Regions from separate parts of the Shewanella sp. Pdp11 genome, predicted to be linked through region 3. Evidence: predicted binding sites of a transcription regulator. Region 3 holds the regulator's gene; each other region holds the start of a gene.
What was found. The regulator sigma-54, encoded in region 3, starts transcription at its own class of promoters, with help from an activator protein. The targets are predictions, from matches to a motif close to GTTGGCACGNNNNTNGNNT.
Positions count from the first base shown of each region.

Region 1 (7,568 bases), 2.5 Mb from region 3:
GAGAAGGTTCAGCCATTTTTGCGGCCGAAGATGTCACAGCTGTTACGCCTTGAGTACTATCGCCTACAAGACTCTCAGTTTTTGCTTGAGATACTGCAGCTAAACTGAGTATTACCGATATGGTCATTCTGGTTCCAACTTTCGTTGATGAGACAATTATTTAAGCTTTTTAATTCGCTCGGTTTGACTGATCACATCGGTTAAACGAATACCGAATTTATCGTTTACAACCACAACCTCACCATGCGCAATCAGCGTACCGTTAACCATCACATCTAAAGGTTCACCCGCAACTCTGTCGAGCTCAACCACAGAACCTTGGTTTAACTGCAACAAGTTACGAATACTGATATAGCTACGGCCCACTTCCATAGAGATAGTGACTGGGATATCTAAAATAGTGTCTAATTTCGCCGCTTCAGCTTTAGAGATAGGTCTCGAATCATCAACTAATTCATCGAGCTCAATCGCGTTAGCTTCTTCTAAAGCTTGTTCTGCCATTGCTGCAGCCCAATCATCCGTATCGTCTGTGCTCATCTTACTTCACCTTATAATTCTGATATATCGCGAGATTTACCCTTGCGCGTCACTAATTGTAGCTCGGATTTAACGGTTTCTGGCCGAGGGATCTTTTCATATATTTTAAGTGCTAGGTTATCTCTAGAACGGCCCATTTTACAACGATATGTCGGTAAATCCTCGATTTTCATCATAATATATTCCGGTAACTCAATCGGAATAATATCGCCCGCTTTAAAATTCATCACATCTTTGAGCGTTAATTCATGTTCCACAATGTTGGCATCGAACCCGACCTTCACATCCATGATTTCATCATGCAATGCCTGCGACCAACGCATGTCAGTATCTTGCTTATCACTTTGAACACCCGCATCGAGCAACTCGCGAATCGGCTCAATCATGGAATACGGCATAGTGATATGGAAATCACCGCCACCACCATCAACTTCAATATGGAATGAGTTAATCACGACAACTTCAGTAGGACTGACAATGTTGGCCATTGCCGGATTGACTTCTGAGTCCAAATAGTCGAACTCCACATCCATCACAGGTGCCCACGCATCTTTATAATCTTCAAAAATTATTTTAAGCAATAGCTGTACGATACGTCTCTCAGTAGGCGTAAATTCCCGCCCTTCGATCTTGGCATGGAAACGGCCATCTCCCCCAAAGAAGTTATCCACTAGGATGAACACCAATCTGGCTTCCATGGTGATCAATGCTGTACCTTTGAGCGGACTAAAACGTACCATATTCAAACTAGTAGGAACGAATAGCGTATGTACATACTCTCCAAACTTGAGCATCTGTACACCGTTGATCGACACTTCAGCAGCGCGACGCATCATATTGAACATACTGATCCGCAAATGACGTGCAAAACGCTCATTCACAATTTCCAGCGTCGGCATACGCCCACGAACGATGCGATCTTGGGAAGAGAAATCGTAGGAACGCGCATCATGACCAGCGGAATCAATTTCGTCATCATCATCGACGTCATCAACCCCGTGCAAGAGTGCATCAATCTCGTCTTGGCTTAATAAATCACTCACTATATTGCCTTCGCCTCTTTAGATTACTTACCCACTATCAGTAAAGGGTTATTGCATCACAAAACCAGTAAACAGCACTTTCTCGACAACTTTACGGCCAGTGACCGACTGCAGGGTATTTTGCACACTTAAGAGTGCTAACTGGCGTAATTCATCTTTACCCGCTTGCGTACTGAGTTTTTGCACATCTGCGCCACTGAAAGTCGTTAAAAGCGCATCTTCAATCAGCGGAATGTGTTTTTGTGTCAGCACATCATCATCTGTGCCACGTACCATTAACTGTACTTTAATCTCAACTAAACGAGCGCGATCAGGGCCAGGCAGGTTAAACAAAAAAGGACGTGGCATAGGCACATAGGATGCGGTAGTCAGCGCACCACTTTCAGCAGGAGTTTCTGTTTGTACGGCTCCGTCAGTTGACGTCGTGGCGTCCTCAGAACTACTACCAAGGAAAAACCATAGGACACCGGCAATAAGCAGTGCAACTAAAACCCCCACTCCAATAAAAATAAAGAGCTTTTTTTTACTTTTGGGAGCTTCGGTGTTCTCAAGTTCTAACGATTCTTCCTTAGCCATTCACTATTCTCTTTAATTTAGGCAGAAACTCTTACGTTTTATTAATATGAAAACGTAACTATATAAGTCATCGCTATAGGTTACCTACTTAAGCGTAATAATCTATACCTGAATTTACACTAGAAGCTTGATTTAAACCTAAATGTAGCTCTTCTGCCGAGATTTCATCCACATCAGCCCCACTTGAACCGCCACCGTCGCCAAAACTTCCCTCTCGACGTTCACCTTGGCCACCTTGAGACACATGGCTATCCGCTAATTGCATCCCTTGCTCTTGCAGTAACTCGCGTAATCTTGGCATAGCTTGTTCAACTAAATCACGCGTCTGTGTCTGAGTGACATGGAACTGTACTTGGGTCTGATCGCCATGCACTTGAATTTTTACCAGCATATGTCCAAGCTCAGGGGGATCGAGCCTAATTTCAGCATGTTGAATACCTTGACTCACCATAGTGATCAACTGTTGCTTCATCACAGGTGAAAACCGTTGGATCATCTCTTGCATTTGGTTTTGTTGTTCGACACCTTGGCGTAATGACAACTGAACTTGCATCGTTTCCTGACGATTGACTTGTAGTGGCGTCGATGACTGAGCTAAAGCAGAAAATGACTTAATGTCAGTCGTTGATCCCTTGTCTTCATCCCCCATAATGAATGGCTTAACGTCTCTTTGAGCATCGAGTGTCACACTGTATTTCGCATCCTTTAGCAAATTACCCGCATCCATTGCTACTTTTGAAACATCAACATTGATCTCGGTATCAGTCATTGCGCTATCCTTCGGATCAACTGCGTTACCTAAGATATTCTGTGTATCCAGTGTTGTAACTATAGGCTGAACTTCTACTTTACTAACCGCGACATCAACATTCGCATTTCTGCTCACCTGCTGAGGTATTGCAATCTCAGCATTGCGCACTGTTGGTTTATTGCTCTCGGCAGTAACGTCATCCGCATCGTTCTCACCCAAGTTAGAGGTATCAGCCACCTTGGGACTTGCCAAGTCCAATGTATCCACTCTTTCATCAGCGATTATAGATGTTGCAGCCATTTCATTCTTAATCGTCGATGTCGCTAGCGTTTCTGACTTCAAGGTTTGGCTTGCTGTATTAGGCTTCAACGTTGATTCGTCTACGTCGTCTGAGGTTACAAGTGCCTCAGAATTAAGATCCAACCTTGTACCACGCTGTTCAGCGTTTAGACTCGCAACTTGATGCGCATATTTATCCGTTGAAAATGATTTATCGCCTTTAAGTTCAGTCACATCTACTTCTTTCAATAACACGCTTTCTAGATTTTTTGATGATGCCTTTGCCGCGGTCTCTGCTGTATCTACAAATTCAGATAAATCCAAATTTTCAGATGTTTTACTGTTCGGCGGAATGACTTGTCCCTTTAAAAATGCAGAATGAGATTCAACGCTTTTATCCGTAGATAACTGTGACTTCAATGCATCTAAAGTGTCATCAAGTAATACTTTCTTACCCTGGATTGCTTCAACAGGTAATATCTCTGCTGATGTTCCACTGGAGGCTACTAGAGTATTTTTTTGCATTATCTCTACCGATTCTTTATCAGCAGAGACTTTATTAGTGGCATCAGTCTCATTTAAAGCCCCTGTATCTAGTTGAAGTTGGCCAGTTAGCTTTTTGAGTTCAGAGGAAAAAGAAGTATCAGTGTCCAATACCTTTTGGATACTCAATAGATCGCCGTTTGAGGACTTGCTATTACTTTTCTCAGTTGCCAGGTTAACTTCACTTGACGTTAAAATATCAGCCTTACCTTGCGCTGAGCCTGAGATGTCGACAATAGGAAGCTCAGTGTTTATCGCTTTCATTGAAGCTTGTACACCCGACAGCTCAACGGTACTGAATGCATCACTTTTCAATAAAGGGTCAGCAGACTCATTATTTTCCCCTTGGGAAAAGTCAGACGGCAAACTCTCTCCATCTGATGCCGTTTTCTTCATGTCATTTGCCATGCTGATCTGGGCGAAGATGAGATTTACGTCAGCGTCATCCGTTGATATGTCTTTATCTTTTACTTTATCAGTAGAAGCGATCTGCACTTTATCGTCAGTATTCGCTGTAGCCTTTTTAGGCGCGGAAATAGAAAATGAGCTAGCGGAGACAGACGCAAGTGTAGATGAAAAGTCTTCATTATTAGACTCTTGGGAAGATGTCTTAGCGGAATTGGCCGCAGAGTTGCCTGTTTTACTCAACAGGATATTGGTCATTTGTTGCATAAGTGCTCCCAAACATCACCCAGCAGAAGAGAAAATGGCTAGGTAAAAACGTCAATTAAACACTGCGGTTGCAGGGTCATGGACTAAATCAAAGCAAATAAGGTGCCAAAACTTCAGTTTTTTACTACAGCATATTGAAAAGAATAAAACCCAAAGGAAGAAGTCGAACAAATGTTCAGCGCCATAGAGCGACAGCAGAAAACTGAACTCATATCGGACTTGTGAATGGTGAAGATACCGAGCATTTAACGCGCTATTTCACTAACGCTGATGGCGGCGATAAAACTGCTGAGAAGCAAATTCATCGGTCATTTTCTGCTCTCGTTTTTGTTCAACAACTTGGCGCTTCTTCTCTTTACTCGCTAAGAGTAATTCCACTGCCTTACGTTTTTTCTGTTTTTCCAACCAATGCTGTTGTCGATATTCTTTTTGTTTTTCACCGTCGGCCACAACGCGATTTTGCTGAGTAATAGCATCATCAATCTGACGAATAAAGCGATGAAACTGGTGATAGTGACTGGCACTAATGGCTTGGCCTTGCTGGGATTGCATTTGCTTCATGTATTCTAAGCGATAGTTATTGAGTGCACTGAGTTGATTCAGCCGTTTTTGACACTCTAACTGCGCCGACTTTAACAATAACGCCGCTTGTTCTTCGGCATCATTGGCGAGCTTTAACACTAACAACAAGGGATCGGCGTTAGCCATACTAGACCTCGATTAATTCGATGACGCCATCATTTGCACTGAGCGGCAAGTTGCCCGAGCATGACTTGGCTATCGGTAAAACTGAATGCATCAAGCATGGTTTGGCGTAAAAAAGCATTCATCGCCGGCTGCAATCGTATCGCATTGTCGATTCGAGGATCGCTGCCTTGGGCATAAGCGCCAATGGAAATCAAATCACGATTTTGCTGATACAAGGAATAAGTTTGTTTCACGCGGCGCATCGCTTCCAAGTGTTCATTGGAGATCACCATAGGTGCTACCCGGCTAATAGAGGCTTCAATATCAATGGCGGGATAATGCCCAGAGTCCGCAAGCGAACGCGACAAGACTATGTGACCATCAAGAATCGCCCGCGATGCATCGGCAATCGGATCCTGTTGATCATCCCCTTCCGTCAGCACAGTATAAAATGCCGTAATTGAACCTTGACCAGGGCCACCGTTGCCGGCGCGCTCAACTAAACGCGGCAGCTTGGCAAACACTGAAGGCGGATAGCCTTTGGTGGCAGGCGGCTCACCCACAGCCAAAGCAATTTCCCGCTGCGCTTGGGCGTAGCGCGTCAAACTATCCATTAATAACAAGACATTATAGCCTAAATCGCGAAAGTATTCGGCAATACGAGTCGAGGTTTCACAAGCGCGAAGGCGCATCAGCGGCGAGGTATCTGCAGGCGCGGCAACAACAACAGAACGCGCTCGACCTTTATCCCCAAGAATCTCTTCAATAAACTCTTTTACTTCACGGCCACGCTCGCCCACCAGCCCAACCACAATAATGTCGGCAGTGGTACCGCGGGTCATCATGCCTAAGAGCACACTCTTACCCACACCAGAACCGGCAAACAAGCCCATACGTTGGCCTTTACCCACAGTCAGCATGGCATTAATGGCGCGCACGCCAACGTCCAGCGGCTCAGTAATAGCACGGCGAGATAAAGGATTAATGGCAGCGCTATGTCTTGGCGCTTGTTGATCGGTCTGCAACGCACCTAAACCATCTAAAGGCACGCCGTTACCATCGAGCACACGTCCTAACAACGACAAGCCGACATTGAGTCCAGTTTGTTCCCCTAAAGGCACCACCCGGGCACCGGGTAATACCCCACGTAATTCTTCGATAGGCATTAAATAAAGGAGTTCGCCATCAAAGCCGACGACTTCGGCAATTAACTCGCCCGCCATGGTTTCGATGGAACATAAGCTGCCCACAGGCGCACGGCAACCGCTCGCCTCTAAGGTTAAGCCAACAACACGCACCAGCTGACCACTGGCCACAGCACGAAATGGCGGCACTTTATCCTGATGATGATTAAGCCTATTCAGCAGTTGGTGTTGGCGATTTTGCATCTGTTCTGGCATCCGATTGGGTATCTAAGTGCTCACCTGTATTTGAGGCAGATTGCATATCCTCAGCGTCTTGGTTAACCGTATCGACAGCTTGGTTATCCGCCGTTTGATCATCAAGCTCAGACTCAAGCGACACAGCAACTTGTTTGGCAGTATCTTCAGCTTCAATCGTCTCTTGCAGTTGATGCTGTTTATCATTCAAATGCGCATGTTGATTTCGTAATGACTCAAACACTGTATCGATACGCGATGAAAGCGTTAAATCGACTAATGAGCGATGACTGCTCAGAATACAATCGCCTGCACTTAACGTCGGATCGACTTCAAGTTCCCATTTACTGCGGGTCAGTTGGGCGGTGGAATAAAGTTGTTCGACAAGGATCACATCATCGGGGTGCAGCCGAATAGTAACCGCTTGCTCCTTGATGGGTAGCGACTCTATGCCTAAGCGCAATGCCGAAAGCACTTGTTCTGGATGGGTTTTTAATTCGTGACCTATGACAGATTTAGCTAATGTCATACTCAAGTTCAGTAGGGAGAGCTCAATATCACCATCGAGTAATTGCAATGGCTTTTCAAATTGAGTTAATAAGGCTTCAAACCGCGAAAGTAAAACTTTGGCTTGAGCTAAACCGGTTTCTAATCCTTGCTCATGCCCTTGGGCGAGCCCCTCAGTATGGCCTTGCTCTAAGCCTTCTAAGCGACCTTTTTCTAGCCCTTGCTCGTAACCTTGTTGTTTACCTTCGGCAAACCCTTCTTCTTCAGCTTGGGCGCGAATGTCCTCAATCTCGGCCATCGTCGGCGGAGAAACACTCTCAACTGTCGTAGGCTTAGCGGCTTGATGATTAGAATGGCCGAACAAATTCGAGATAGAATCGTCATCGGCTTCAGTCACATCTGGCAGTGCCCAGTGACTAAACTCAATATCACCGTCGCTCAAGACCTTATTTGACGGTTTATTGTCGCTCGGATTAGAGGAACTCATCGCCACCACCGCCGCCTAACATGATTTCGCCACTGTCGCTTAAGCGACGGGCAATAGACAGGATTTCTTTTTGGGCGACTTCCACTTCACTGATACGGATTGGGCCC
Region 1 covers NZ_CP015194.1:3,910,677-3,918,244, forward strand. The annotation lists gene fliO (flagellar biosynthetic protein FliO) at 1-127, opposite strand, end outside; gene fliN (flagellar motor switch protein FliN) at 157-537, opposite strand; gene fliM (flagellar motor switch protein FliM) at 549-1,580, opposite strand; gene fliL (flagellar basal body-associated protein FliL) at 1,629-2,156, opposite strand; gene AYJ58_RS17325 (flagellar hook-length control protein FliK) at 2,245-4,401, opposite strand; gene fliJ (flagellar export protein FliJ) at 4,663-5,109, opposite strand; gene fliI (flagellar protein export ATPase FliI) at 5,139-6,476, opposite strand; gene fliH (flagellar assembly protein FliH) at 6,445-7,461, opposite strand; gene fliG (flagellar motor switch protein FliG) at 7,448-7,568, opposite strand, start outside.
Region 1: a site for sigma-54 is predicted at 4,493-4,511, ahead of AYJ58_RS17325 (flagellar hook-length control protein FliK). Genes of this name have one in related genera too.

Region 2 (7,568 bases), 850 kb from region 3:
CAAGCGCAGTTAAAAAACCAAACGCAACAGAACACTCAAGCGCAGCACGCGCTCGTAGCCACCTTTAGCCAAGGTAAATGCTCGCAGTTACTGCTCAGCCAAAGTGCCACGCAAGCATACAATTTGCAGCAAAGGCTTGAACAAGACTTAACGCTTTCAGAGCAAAAACACTTAATAAAACAAGTAACGCTCGGTGGCCGCGATATCTATCAGCATATCCTGGATACGCCGCTCGCAGGTCTTGATGCTATACAACAAAAAGCCCAAGCCATGACAGCACTGCCAGCGCGCAGCCAACGCAAACATTTGGCCCAAATAGCGAGCAAAGACACGAGTCGCTTTGCAACAAGCAGCCCAACCACGGCTCAACAAAAAGAGACATTAAGCAGCATGCCAATGAATGCCCTAAGCACGCCCAATAAAAACGCCACTCAAGCAGAGCTAAAAGACGCGGCATTTTTAAGCAATCAGCAACTCGCCCGTGAAGCCCATTTAGCCTTTTTACAAAGCCGTGCGCAGGGCTTGAAACTAGCCGAGGCCTTGATGAAAGCCCAGCTTGCCAGCGAGTTAGCCGTCAATGGCCAAGCTGCGCCAGCGGAGCAGCAAGCCACTTTTCAAGCACCAGCGTATGCATCTGCTCATACATCTGAGCTAGCTCCAGTTGTTAACTCAGAGGCAACTGCGCTTTATCCAAACCATGCAAAAGTGCCTGAGTACACGCCGCCAACGCCACTAAGCAAGCCTTGCATTTGGGATTATGCGGATTTAGTCGAGTACGCCGAAGGGGATATTGCTAAAGTATTTGGCCCAGATTACGCCATTATCGACAGCTATTCGCGTCGTGTACGCCTGCCAACGACTGACTATTTGCTGGTATCTCGGGTAACGAAATTAAACGCCCAGATGAACCAATATCAGCCTTGCACTATGACCACGGAATACGATATTCCTGTGGACGCGCCGTATTTGGTCGATGGCCAAATCCCTTGGGCCGTGGCGGTCGAATCGGGTCAATGCGACTTGATGCTGATCAGCTACTTAGGTATCGATTTTGAAAACAAGGGCGAGCGCGTTTATCGCCTGCTCGATTGCACCCTGACCTTCCTTGGCGACTTACCGCGCGGTGGCGACACCCTGCGCTACGATATTTCCATCAATCACTTTGCCCGCAATGGCGATACCTTGTTGTTCTTCTTCTCCTACGAATGTTTCGTGGGCGACAAGCTGATCCTGAAAATGGATGGCGGCTGTGCCGGCTTCTTCACCGACAAAGAACTCGCCGACGGCAAGGGCGTTATTCGCACCGAAGCCGAAATCAAAGCCCGTAACCTTGCCCTCAATAATCCTAATAAGCCGCGCTTTACTCCGCTGCTTAACTGCGCACAAAACCAATTTGATTACAGTCAAATCCATAAACTGCTCAGCGCCGATATCGGTGGCTGTTTTGGCGGTGCCCATGCGGCGCATCAAGCCCAATATGGGCTGCAGCCCTCTTTATGTTTTGCTTCTGAAAAATTCCTGATGATTGAACAGGTCAGCAATCTTGAGGTGCATGGCGGCGCGTGGGGCTTAGGTTCAGTTGAAGGCCATAAGCAGCTCGAAGCCGACCATTGGTATTTCCCGTGCCATTTCAAGGGTGACCAAGTGATGGCGGGGTCATTAATGGCCGAAGGCTGTGGTCAATTACTGCAATTCTTTATGCTGCACATTGGTATGCACGCCAATACAGAAGAAGGGGGCGTCAAAAACGGTCGTTTCCAACCGCTCGAAAACGCCTCTCAAAAAGTGCGCTGTCGTGGTCAAGTGTTGCCGCAATCTGGCCTGCTCACCTATCGCATGGAAATCACCGAAATCGGTATGAGCCCGCGCCCGTATGCGAAGGCGAATATCGATATTTTGCTCAATGGCAAAGTGGTGGTGGATTTCCAAAACCTTGGGGTGATGATCAAAGAAGAAGCCGAATGCACTCGCTACCTTGCGGATAACAATACGAATTGTTCACTGACTACAACCTCAGCAGCTGCGCCGCTAATGGCGCAGTTGCCCGATTTAACTGCACCAACCAATAAAGGCGTAGTGCCGCTTAAGCATGTACCTGCACCAGTCGCGCCAGCGGATTCAAAGTATGCTAACCGCGTGCCCGATACCCTGCCGTTCACGCCGTACCACATGTTCGAATTTGCCACGGGCGACATCGAAAACTGCTTCGGCCCCGATTTCAGCATCTATCGCGGCCTGATTCCACCGCGCACGCCCTGCGGTGACTTGCAGCTCACCACTCGCGTCATTGCGATTGACGGCAAACGCGGCGAGCTGAAAAAGCCCTCTTCGTGTATAGCCGAATACGAAGTGCCTGCAAACGCTTGGTATTACGATAAAAACAGCCATCACGCCGTTATGCCCTATTCTGTGCTGATGGAAATATCACTGCAGCCAAACGGTTTTATCTCAGGTTATATGGGCACCACCTTGGGTTTCCCCGGCCAAGAGCTGTTTTTCCGTAACTTGGACGGTAGCGGTAAACTGCTGCGCCATGTGGATTTACGCGGCAAAACCATAGTGAACGACTCACGTTTGTTATCGACTGTAATTGCTGGCAGTAACATCATCCAGAATTTTAGCTTCGAGTTAAGCTGCGATGGCGAGCCGTTCTACCAAGGTAAAGCGGTATTTGGTTACTTCAAGGGCGATGCCCTGAAAAACCAACTTGGCATAGACAACGGCAAGACAACTCAGCCTTGGCATGTGCAAAATGGTATAGCCGCCGATAGCCAAATCAATCTGTTAGATAAACAGCATCGCAGCTTTAACGCCCCACAAGGTCAGCCACATTACCGTTTAGCGGGCGGTCAGCTTAACTTTATCGACAAGGCTGAAATCGTGAAAGCCGGCGGTAAAGCGGGCCTTGGCTATTTATACGCCGAGCGCACGATTGACCCGAGTGATTGGTTCTTCCAATTCCATTTCCATCAAGATCCGGTAATGCCAGGCTCATTAGGGGTTGAAGCCATTATCGAGCTGATGCAAACCTATGCGATTGACCAAGACCTTGGTGCGGGCTTTAAAAATCCAAAATTTGGCCAGATATTGTCGGATATCAAATGGAAGTATCGTGGCCAAATTAACCCATTAAACAAGCAGATGTCGCTGGATGTTCACATTACCAGCGTGACAGACGACAATGGTAAACGCATCATTATGGGCGATGCCAACTTGAGTAAAGACGGCCTGCGGATTTATGAAGTTAAAGATATCGCCATCTGTATTGAAGAAGCTTAATCACCTTGCTCATTTAGAAAGACGCTAATTACAAATAATGTGTCGCCTTGGCCAGAGTGCCTAAGGCGGCAATAAAAAGAGAATACCTATGACAAGCCATACTCTCGATCAATTTAATAGTAATAACGAAAAACTCAGCCCTTGGCCGTGGCAAGTCAATGATGCAGCGCTGAGCTTTGATATCGACTCATTAGGCAAAAAACTCAAAGATTTAAGCCAAGCCTGCTACTTAGTGAATCACAGCGAAAAAGGCTTAGGCATAGCGCAAACGGCCGAAGTGACCACCAGTGACAGCCAAGCGCCATTGGGCTCACATCCTGTCAGCGCCTTTGCCCCTGCCCTTGGCACCCAAAGTTTAGGCGACAGTAATTTTCGCCGCGTCCACGGCGTCAAATACGCTTACTACGCCGGCGCTATGGCCAACGGTATTGCCTCGGAAGAACTGGTTATCGCCCTTGGCCAAGCGGGCATTTTGTGCTCATTTGGCGCGGCAGGGTTAATTCCATCCCGTGTTGAAGCGGCCATTACTCGCATTCAAGCGGCGCTGCCCAATGGCCCCTACGCTTTTAACTTAATTCACAGCCCAAGCGAGCCCGCATTAGAGCGCGGCAGCGTTGAGCTGTTTTTAAAACATAAAGTGCGCACGGTCGAAGCCTCGGCATTTTTAGGTTTAACGCCGCAGATCGTCTATTACCGCGCAGCAGGTTTGAGCCGCGACGCACATGGCGACATCGTCATTGGCAACAAAGTCATCGCAAAAATCAGCCGCACCGAAGTCGCGACTAAGTTTATGGAGCCGGCGCCGGCCAAAATCCTCCAGCAATTAGTGAGTGATGGTCTTATCAGCCAAGATCAAATGGCGATGGCGCAACTCGTGCCAATGGCGGACGACATCACGGCCGAAGCCGACTCAGGCGGCCATACCGACAATCGTCCATTGGTCACGCTATTGCCGACGATTTTGGCGCTCAAAGATGAAATCCAAGCTAAGTATCAATATAAAACGCCCATCCGTGTGGGCGCAGGCGGCGGCGTCGGCACACCCGATGCAGCATTAGCCACCTTCAACATGGGCGCGGCCTTTATCGTCACAGGTTCAATCAACCAAGCTTGCGTCGAAGCGGGCGCCAGCGAACACACCCGTAAGTTACTCGCCACCACAGAAATGGCCGATGTGACTATGGCGCCTGCCGCTGATATGTTCGAAATGGGCGTGAAATTACAAGTGGTTAAGCGCGGCACTTTGTTCCCGATGCGCGCCAATAAGCTTTATGAAATCTACACCCGTTACGATTCGATTGATGCCATCCCTGCGGACGAGCGTAAAAAGCTCGAAGAGCAAGTGTTTCGCTCATCACTCGATGACATTTGGGCTGGCACAGTCGCCCACTTTAACGAGCGCGATCCTAAGCAAATCGAGCGTGCACTGGATAACCCAAAACGTAAGATGGCGTTGATTTTCCGCTGGTATTTGGGTCTGTCGAGCCGCTGGTCAAACACAGGTGAAGTCGGCCGCGAAATGGATTACCAAATCTGGGCAGGCCCAGCACTGGGTGCATTTAACGCTTGGGCCAAAGGCAGTTATTTAGATGACTATAAAGCCCGCAATGCGGTGGATTTAGCCAAACATTTAATGGTGGGCGCAGCGTATCAATCCCGCATTAACTTGCTGTTATCCCAAGGGGTTAGCATTCCGGTCACACTACTACGCTGGAAACCGCTGAATCGTTTTTAAGCACTACGGGACAATAGATACATCAAGTAGGGACTCAACTCCCTGCTTGATGCAATCTTCTTCACTACCTCGTTAAATTGAAGCCGCCTACGCTATTACTAATCTAATCCCTTGAGCTATTAGCTCTATTTGTGCCAATGCCGCTAAGCACTGGCGCTCCAGTGGCACGCCGTAAACCCATCCTTGGGGGCTCAACGGAAAAGTCCCTTTTCCGATGGCCACTGCCGCGACAATGCACGCCAGCAACCAATCGAATACATGCTGCCTAATTTAAGAATGGGCTGCGAGGCAAACTTTGATAGGACATATCCCTTCCCCAAAACTCTACATACACCACATGATTTGTGAATAAAGTTTTTTGTCATTCAAAAGTATCGGTTTTTTTGCTGTGCTCCTCTATTTTCTGACTGCAACTCTTACCGAAGCTTAGGTAAAAATTGCCTATTCCACGCTTAGCACATTCGTATCCGCTTCAAACCAATCAATTAAATGTCATTTAAAATCAATAAACTAATTAAAATATGCAAAGTTGGCATTATGTTCGCAAGCTAGAAATAACCATTAGCCGTTACCTTACAAATGACACAAACGGTCATGCGAAGGATTAAGACAAGGGCAGGAGGTTATTATGTTAGGTTGGACATTAGTATTTCTAGTTGTCGCTGTTATTGCCGGACTGTTTGGATTTACGGGTATCGCTGGCGCGGCAGCGGGAATCGCAAAAATTATTTTCTTCTTATTTATTGTGTTACTCGTAATTTCACTGCTGATTAATGCCCTCAAGGGCAAGTCACCGCGACTTTAATTTTTTTAGAAAAGGAGATGTATATGAAACCATTTACTCTGATGACAAGCGCTTCACTGGCATTACTGCTCGCTTTAGGTTTAACCGCCTGTAGTGATAACAAAGCCGAAGATGCCGGCGAAAAAATTGATGAAGTGATGACTGATGCAGGTAATGCCATTGAAGATGCCTGTGAAGAAGTGAAAGAAGGCGTTAAGGCTAAAGATACTAAGTGCTAGTCTGACACTTTAACCTAACTTGAGGGTGGCAATAGACATATCTACTGCCACCCTTTTGATCTAATGTTAACAACGCGATTCACCGATTCAGTCAGCCGTTCAACATGCAGCGGTTAAATCAAAAAACAGCATTGGAGGGCGCGTATGCTAAGCAAAATCCACATCAAATATTTCTACTTTATGGGTGCCGTGTTACTCGCCTATTTTGCAGTAACGGGCACGTCTCCCCTGCTCACCTTTATTTGGGCTTGGACAAGCCTGTCGCTATTTTTAGTCGGTTCAGCCTACTGGTTTAATCTCGCCAGCATTTTTAGAAAGCGCCAAGATGGCACTATCCCTTGGTATATTCGCTGGGGCTTTATTCCGTTTTTATTGGGCAGTCGGCTGTATAATCATTGGGCCAGAAAACGCGACTCTGTGCCGTCGATGCAAAAGATAGATGAGCAGTTGTATCTCGGCTGCCGATTATTTTCTGCGGATCTGCAGAAAATCAAAGCCAATAAGATTACCGCCATTCTTGATGTGACCGCCGAGTTTGATGGCTTAGATTGGTCGCAGTTTGAAGATCATATCGAGTATTTGAACATTCCCATCCTCGACCATAGCGTGCCGACCAGTGCCCAGCTCAATCAAGCCGTTAACTGGTTGCATCGCCAAGTGCGCGCCAATAAACAGGTGCTGATCCACTGTGCTATGGGGCGCGGCCGCTCAGTACTGGTGCTCGCCGCCTATTTAGTCTGTAAAGATAAACAGCGCAACTTCGCCGAAGTACTGCAACAAATAAAGCAAGTTCGCAAAACCGCGGGCTTAAACAAATGGCAATTACGCGCCCTTGAACACATGCTTAAGCAAGGCAAAATCAACATCCACAAAGTGGCGTGGATTATCGCCAACCCAGTCTCCGGCGGCGGCAAATGGCAAGAATATGGCGAGCAAATCCAAGACGAACTAAAAGCCTATTTTGACCTAACGATAAAACTCACCAGCGAAAATGTCAGCGCAAACACCTTCGCCAAAAAAGCCCGCAGTAGCGGCGCAGATATCATCATCGCCTGCGGCGGCGATGGCACAGTGACAGAGGTGGCATCGGAAATAGTGAACACCGACATCGCCTTAGGGATCATTCCCTTAGGCACCACTAACGCCCTCAGCCACGCGCTATTTGGTTTAGGCAGTAAGCTTATTCCTGTCTCTCAGGCTTTAGATAATATTATCCAAGGCCATTACCAAGCTATCGATACTGCCCGCTGTAATCAACATTTAGTCTTGCTACTTGTGGGCATTGGTTTTGAACAGCAGATGATTGAATCTGCGAGCCGTGAACGTAAAAATGCCCTCGGCCAGTTTGCCTACCTCGATGGCTTATGGCGCGCCGTGAATGCCGATATCACTCTAACCATACAGCTCAGCTTAGATGATGCCGAGCCCACAACATTGACCACCCATAGCCTTATTGTTGCCAATGCCGCGCCGTTTACCAGCGTATTAGCGCAGGGCGATGGCGAGCCTAATATGACAGATGGCCTACTCG
Region 2 covers NZ_CP015194.1:2,248,591-2,256,158, reverse strand. The annotation lists gene AYJ58_RS10020 (beta-ketoacyl synthase N-terminal-like domain-containing protein) at 1-3,279, shown strand, start outside; gene pfaD (eicosapentaenoate synthase subunit PfaD) at 3,368-5,014, shown strand; gene AYJ58_RS10010 (DUF1328 domain-containing protein) at 5,643-5,819, shown strand; gene AYJ58_RS10005 (hypothetical protein) at 5,843-6,037, shown strand; gene AYJ58_RS10000 (diacylglycerol kinase family protein) at 6,182-7,568, shown strand, end outside.
Region 2: a site for sigma-54 is predicted at 5,543-5,561, ahead of AYJ58_RS10010 (DUF1328 domain-containing protein). Genes of this name have one in related genera too.

Region 3 (7,568 bases):
GTCCTGTTTATCGACCACATATAAGGTATCTGTGGTGTCTGGCAGGTTACCCCTTTGGCGAAGATAGCGCAGCACCACATCGATATTCACATCGGGTCTTAAGGTGACTGTATCTGTGTTCATCAAGCTGCCGGCGGTCTCATCGGGATAGGATAAGGCCTGTTCTACCCGCTGGCGGTTTTGTTCCGTCATCGACTGCAGCACTTGCTTGTAAACGGCATCGGGAAGACTACGTAGGATATAGGCCAGATCGTCGGTGTCCATGCTCGCCGTTGCCTTCGCAACCCGCTCAGGACTCATGCTGCGGATCAGCGGATCTTTAAGTTCTTCACTCAACTCATCGAGTATGTCGCCTATTTGTTCCTGATCGATAAGCTGCCACAGCACTTGTCTGGCGCTGGGTGGTGAGGATTCTAAGATCAGCGCGATATCAGAGGCGGCCATTTTTTGCAGCATGTTACGTACGTGCACAAACATGCCACTACTAAGCGCTTGGTTTAACTGGTCTAGACTATGTCCGGTGTGATCGTTTTCTGAATTATCTACGGGCATTTGTCCTCCATAGTTGTCCGCCACTGTGCGGCAAATTGGTTCGAGAGTGCGCTGCTTGGCGCAGGGCTGAGACTAGGCGGTTAAGACTAAGGTGAGTCGGCGGTAATGCTCGCTAGTGTAATCGCCTATGGTTCGTGCCGTCGAGCGACAAATGTGTCGCCAAGCTTTTGAAACGAGATGTGAACTGCACAAATACGCAGTGCTAAGTGTGATGTGTACTAATCTGAGTGCCTGTTTGAAACACTGAATATGAAATGAAACTAACAGGCTTCGTCAAACTTAGCGTCGATTAAGGCACAAATGGCATCCAGAGCGGGCTCAGCATCTGGGCCTTCGGCGATAAGTTTAATGGTTTTACCCATGCCAGTCTCAAGCATCAATAAGCCGAGTACGCTGGCGGCGGATGCCTGTTTATCACCTTGTATCAAGGTGATGCTTGCATCAAACTCGGATGCCAGTACCACGAGCTTTGTGGCGGCACGGGCATGTAATCCCAGTTTGTTACAGATGGTGATCTGACGTTCAAGCTTTGGCATTATTCAGCTCTCGATGGCGGGCATAAACCTTATGTTTACCGTTACTAAAGCGTTTAGCCAATTGCTCTGCGACGTAAACCGATCTGTGTTGCCCACCCGTGCAGCCAATCGCCACAGTTAAATAACTGCGATTGTTGCGCTCGAGGTGCGGCAGCCAAGTTTCTAGCAAATTCTCGATTTGCCAGATGAACTTATTGACCAGTGGTTGGCGATTTAAGAACTCAGCTACGGGCTCATCTAAGCCAGTTAATGGACGCAGCGCCAGTTCCCAGTGTGGGTTAGGCAGGAAGCGAACATCAAACATAAAGTCGGCTTCGGTGGGCATACCGTGCTTAAAGCCAAAGGACTCAAAGTTGATCACTAATTCTTTATCGACACTGCCGAGCAGAATTTGTCTCACTTGATCGCTTAAATCATAGATATTCAGGTTCGACGTATCTATGTAGTGATCGACCAGTTTTGACATAGGCTCGAGCAGTTTCCCTTCCCGTTTTATTGCTTCTTGTAAAGAGACTTGGCTCTTTGACAAAGGGTGCAAACGGCGAGTCTCGCTGTAACGCTTAAGCAGAATTTTATCGCTAGAATTGAGGAAGAAGCTCGTTAACTCAGTATCAGGAGGTAGGCTCGCGAGTTGTTTAACTAGAACCTTGTCCTGCTCTGGCATGTTACGCACGTCGACACTGATGGCGACGAGATCGTTACTGCCTTTGAGTTGCTCAAGCAAAGTGCCGATTAAGGGCAAGGGAAGGTTATCGACACAGTAATAGCCGAGATCTTCGAGTACCCTTAGGGCGACAGATTTACCTGAGCCTGAGCGGCCCGACACTATGACCAGTTTCATCCAGTGATTACCTGATAGAGTTCCGTTTCATCATGCGTCTTGCGTAATTGTTTTAATATTTGCTTGTCGCTCAGCTTTTCGGCCATGCAAGACAAGGTACTTAAGTGTTGCTGACATTGGTCAGCAGGCACCAGTAGTGCAAATAAAATATCAACAGGTTGCTTATCGATAGCATCGAATGCTATCGGCTCTTCACACTTAATGAGTATGGCAATGGGCTGATTTATATCGGTTAATCGACCATGTGGAATGGCGATGCCGTTCCCTATACCTGTGCTCCCCATCTTTTCGCGCGCCACTAGGCTTTCGAATATCTCTTGAGATGAGAGGGTCGGGTACTGGGCAGCGACTAAGTCGCTGATGAGTTCCAGTACCTTTTTCTTGCTGCCCGGAGTGGCGCAGGTAGTGCACTCCGGCCGCAGTATGGTACAAAGTTCCATTATTAGTGTTTTGTTAACTTCTCTTTGTGTTTAATAACCTGACGATCAAGCTTGTCAATCAGGGCGTCTATAGCGGCATACATGTCAGCATGCTCTGAAGTTGCAAAAACTTCACCACCGATAAGATTTATTCTCGCTTCGGCAATCTGTTGCATTTTCTCGACATTGAGCACAACGTGCACATTATTGATCTGTTCGAAATGGCGTTCAAGTTTTGAAAACTTTTCTTCTACATATGCGCGTAACGATTCGGTAATTTCGACATGGTGTCCACTCAGGTTTATTTGCATAGAAACGTCCTCCGATATCCACTGTAGGTTATAAACTTTTACGCTGATTAGAAGGCGGAATGAGCATAGCCTCTCGGTACTTCGCAATGGTTCTGCGGGCTACGTTGATCCCTTGTTCTGCCAGAAGTTGTGCCATCTTACTGTCGCTTAATGGTTTTTTCTGGTTTTCCGCTGCAACCAGTTTCTTAATGAAGGCTCTGATTGCTGTGGATGAGCACTCCCCACCATCGTCAGTTCCGACGTGGCTAGAGAAGAAGTATTTTAGTTCAAAAAGTCCCTTAGGGGTATGCATGTATTTTTGGGTGGTCACCCGTGAGATGGTGGACTCATGCATTTCTACCGCTTCGGCAATATCGTTAAGCACCATAGGTTTCATGGCTTCTTCACCGTATTCGAAGAAACCTTGCTGATATTGCACTATGCAATTCGCAACTTTAAGTAAAGTGTCGTTACGGCTTTCTAGGCTTTTGATAAACCATTTAGCCTCTTGCAGATGGCCACGAATAAATTGGCTATCGGCTTGGTTTTTAGTACTGCGCGCCATCGATGCATAATGTTGATTTACATTGATTTTTGGCATGCAGTCTGGGTTCAGTTCAACCACCCAGCGGCCATTCTTCTTCGACACAGACACATCTGGGATGACGTATTCGTCATCGTTGGGCGTAATCAATAAACCTGGGCGGGGATTGAGGGTTTGGATAAGCGCGATGCCGTCCCTTAACTCATCCTCTTTTAATTTAGTCTTACGCATCAACAATCTAAAATCGCGCGCGGCGATCAGATCTAAATGATCTTTGATCAACATGCGGGCATTTTCGAGGTGTGGAGTGTCAGCGGCGAAATGCGACAGTTGGATCAGCAGGCACTCGCTTAAATCGCGGGCGGCCACACCAATGGGATCAAAATGTTGAATGCGCTTGAGTACGGCTTCAACTTCGTCAAGCTCAACTTCAGGATTGCCCATGGCTTCGAGAATTTCTTCAGTGCTTTGAGTGAGATAGCCTTGATCGTCGATGGCATCAATAATGGCGGTGGCAATGGCTAAATCGGTTTCAGAAAACGGCGTGAGGTTTTTTTGCCATTCTAAGTGCTCATACAAGCCTTCACTGGTCTCACCTTGGAAGGGCATATCATCTTCACGACTGCCGCCGGGGCCAGAATTAGGGGAGGCAGTGAACACTTCATCCCAGGTGGTGTCCATGGGGAGCTCGTCGGGCATGGATTCTTTGGTTAAGGACTCTGCCGTGTCTATTGTGGAGCTGTCTTTCTCAGGCGGCAGAGTGCTCGATTCACTGAAATCCGTATCGGAAAGCGTTTGGTTTACAGGGTCTTTAGTGGCGTCGAATTGATCCTCTTCCAGCTCGAGAAGGGGATTAGAATCTAAGGCTTGCTGGATCTCTTGCTGCAGTTCTAATGACGACAGTTGCAACAGACGAATGGCCTGTTGTAATTGTGGCGTCATGGTTAACTGTTGACCCAGTTTGAGCTGGAGTGACGCTTTCATGTTACCGCTGATCCCTACGTTATTATTGTTGGATGAGGTCGCTTGTTATCATCTTGAGTGGAGCACAATGCTGGCACAAATTGCCTTCATTGGCTCCGCTTGATTAACTATAGCCTGAATTGTTCACCTAAGTACACAGCCCTAACTTGCTGATTGTCTAAGATCTCTGCAGGTGTTCCTTCGGCAATCAGGTTTCCGTGACTCACAATATAGGCATGTTCACACACATCTAATGTCTCGCGAACATTATGGTCGGTGATCAACACGCCAAGGCCTCGACTTTTGAGCTGTTCGATAATCTTTTTGATGTCGATAACTGAAATCGGATCGACACCCGCAAAGGGTTCATCGAGCAAAATGAACTTAGGATTTGCTGCTAACGCCCGTGCAATTTCGACACGGCGACGTTCGCCCCCCGACAATGACATGCCTTGGCTGTCACGGATGTGGGTGATGTGGAATTCTTCGAGCAGATGCTCGAGTTGTTCTTCCCTTTGCTCTTTCTTCAATTCTTTGCGCGTTTGCAGTACGGCCATGATGTTGTCATGGACGGTCAGCTTACGGAAGATACTGGCTTCCTGCGGCAAGTAACCTATGCCTTTGCGGGCGCGCAGGTGCATAGGATCCGCGGTTAAATCATCATCGTCGATAAAGATGTGGCCTTTATCGCTTTTAACCAGACCGACGACCATGTAAAAGGTGGTGGTTTTACCCGCACCGTTTGGGCCGAGTAGTCCAACAACTTGACCTGTCTTTACCGTTAGACTGACGTCTTTAACCACTTGGCGACTCTTATAACTCTTCGCCAGATTTTGTGCTCTTAGGGTGATTTGGGTCATTTAGAGTCCTGCTTTTTCACAGGTTTATCCGCTGGCGCGTCAGGTTTGGCATCATCTTGATAGTTTTCTGGCTGAATAATAGTGATCACGCGATCGTCACCACTACCTGTGCTCTCAGCAATCAATTTTTGCTGGATAATGTTATAGCGGATCACATTACCCGTCACTTGGCTACCCGCTTGATCTAACGAAGCTTGGCCTTTCAGTGTCAGGGTACGGCTTGCCATATCGTAACGAATTTCTTTCGCGCTCGCCGAGGCTGGACGGCCATCGTCTAACACTTGGTTGTAAGTTGCGGGGTTACCAGTGGCCACTAAAATTTTGCTATTTTCACCTTCGGCAGAAAATGCACGCAGTTCATTTGCTTGGATTTTTATCGAGCCTTGGGTAACTTCCACCGGACCAAAGAAGATGATCTGGTTGTTCTTGATATCTGCCGTTTGGCTCACTGCTTTGATTTTAACTTCCTGCTTTAGGTCGTCGACTTTAGCAAAGGCGCTCATGCTCATTATTAGCATTAGGCTGGCAAGTAATACGTTATTTTGCTTCATATGTTCCTACTACCTGACTGGTCAATTTCACTTCTTGCGCGTTGAGGTCGGCATAAAGGCCTTGGCCTTGAATATTAAAATCTTTCCCTGTGACGTAAATGGTACGGTCAGAGGTCATTATCATAGTATTGAGATCGAGTTCCAGATAACTGGTGGACAAGGTCTGGATCGGTTCTTCTGCGCTAATGGCATCAATAATAACATTGTTTTCGAGTACAACCTTGCCCGTTTCCTTGTTTAGCTTGCCCTGATCTGCACTGAGTTGCCATTGTGCTTTACCTTGGTCTGGATAAACAAGATAAACAGGTTGAGTAAAGAAAGTTTGATTCGTTGAATCATAATGTTCCATGTTTTTCGCCGTCACACGGCTATTGACTAGCCCTTGTTCATTGAACTCAACACTGCGCAGATCTTCAACGATGAAATCTGGGGTATTTTGATCTTTTACTCGGTTATCGGTATCACCGCTGTGTTTGTTCTGCACTTGCCAGTAAAGCGCTAGTGCGGTTCCAAAAAAAGCGATAATTGCGAGTGTCACACGACTCATATACTCATTCCATGGGCCGAAGTGAATTTATTTTGACTGAGTAGCAACAGATCTGTGAGTTCACGCAGTGCACCGTGCCCGCCATTGAGCGTAGTGACAAAGTGGGCGTGCTGACGCACATAGGGATGACCATCGGCCACACTGACCGCTAAACCGACGACATTCATCACGGGTAAATCGACAATATCATCACCGATATACGCTACTTCTTCCGGGGTGACACCATAGAGTGCGAGCAATGCTTCATAGGGCTCGAACTTATTATCTACGCCTTGGTAAATATGGGTAACCCCAAGGGCTGTCATACGGTTTTCAACGATTTTGGATTGACGTCCAGTGATAACGGCGAGATTAAAACCGCTGGTGAGTAGCGAGCGCACACCATAGCCGTCGCGTGTGTGGAAGGCTTTTAGCTCTTCGCCGCTATTGCTTAAGTAGATACGGCCGTCGGAAAACACTCCATCGACGTCACAAATCAACAGTTTAATCTTTTGCGCGCGTTGCCACACATCATCACTGATTGGGCCGTAAAATCCTTGCTGTGGCATTAAATGACTCCTGCTTTAACCATGTCTAGCATGTTAAGAGCGCCGATAGGATGGCGGTCTTTATCGATAACAATTAATCCGTTGATGTTTTTGGAATCCATCACTTGCAGCGCTTGGGCGGCCAATACATTATCCGTGATGGTCACGCAGTTACGGGTCATCACATCGGCGATGGGCGTTGTACGCAGATTCACTTCGGCATCGATAACGCGGCGTAAATCACCATCGGTGAAGATACCGACCAGTTTGCGCTGATCATCGATAATCGCCGTCATGCCTAAGCCTTTCTTGGAAATTTCGTACAGGGCTTCTGTGATGCAAATATCGTGGTTAACGAGCGGTAAGTCATCACCGCTGTGCATCACATCGCAGACTTTTAACAATAATTTACGCCCTAACGCGCCGCCTGGATGAGACATAGCAAAATCATCACGGGTAAAGCCTTTGGCTTGTAGCAGCGCAATGGCAATGGCATCGCCCATGACTAAGGTCGCTGTGGTGCTTGATGTTGGAGCGAGTCCCAGTGGGCAAGCCTCTTCTGGAACTTCAATACATAAATGTACTTTAGCTAAGCGTGCCATGTTCGATTCGGGTTTGCCTGTTACCGCAATAACGGGTACGCCCATACGTTGGATGACGGGCATTAAGGTGAGGATTTCGCTCGACTCACCTGAATTTGAAATCGCTAAAATCACATCGTTATCGGCTAATACACCGAGATCACCGTGGCTGGCTTCACCCGGATGCACAAAAAATGCGGGCGTTCCTGTGCTGGCGAGGGTGGCAGAAATCTTATTGCCGATATGGCCCGACTTGCCCATGCCCATGACAATCACTTTGCCTGTACAGTTGAGGATCAACTCGCAAGCTTCTGCAAATTCAGCCGAATCAACATATTGATAAAGATTGTCTAGGGC
Region 3 covers NZ_CP015194.1:1,396,201-1,403,768, forward strand. The annotation lists gene mgtE (magnesium transporter) at 1-552, opposite strand, end outside; gene AYJ58_RS06140 (HPr family phosphocarrier protein) at 813-1,088, opposite strand; gene rapZ (RNase adapter RapZ) at 1,075-1,929, opposite strand; gene ptsN (PTS IIA-like nitrogen regulatory protein PtsN) at 1,926-2,369, opposite strand; gene hpf (ribosome hibernation promoting factor) at 2,372-2,659, opposite strand; gene AYJ58_RS06160 (RNA polymerase factor sigma-54) at 2,688-4,166, opposite strand; gene lptB (LPS export ABC transporter ATP-binding protein) at 4,274-5,005, opposite strand; gene lptA (lipopolysaccharide transport periplasmic protein LptA) at 5,002-5,556, opposite strand; gene lptC (LPS export ABC transporter periplasmic protein LptC) at 5,543-6,103, opposite strand; gene kdsC (3-deoxy-manno-octulosonate-8-phosphatase KdsC) at 6,100-6,651, opposite strand; gene AYJ58_RS06185 (KpsF/GutQ family sugar-phosphate isomerase) at 6,651-7,568, opposite strand, start outside.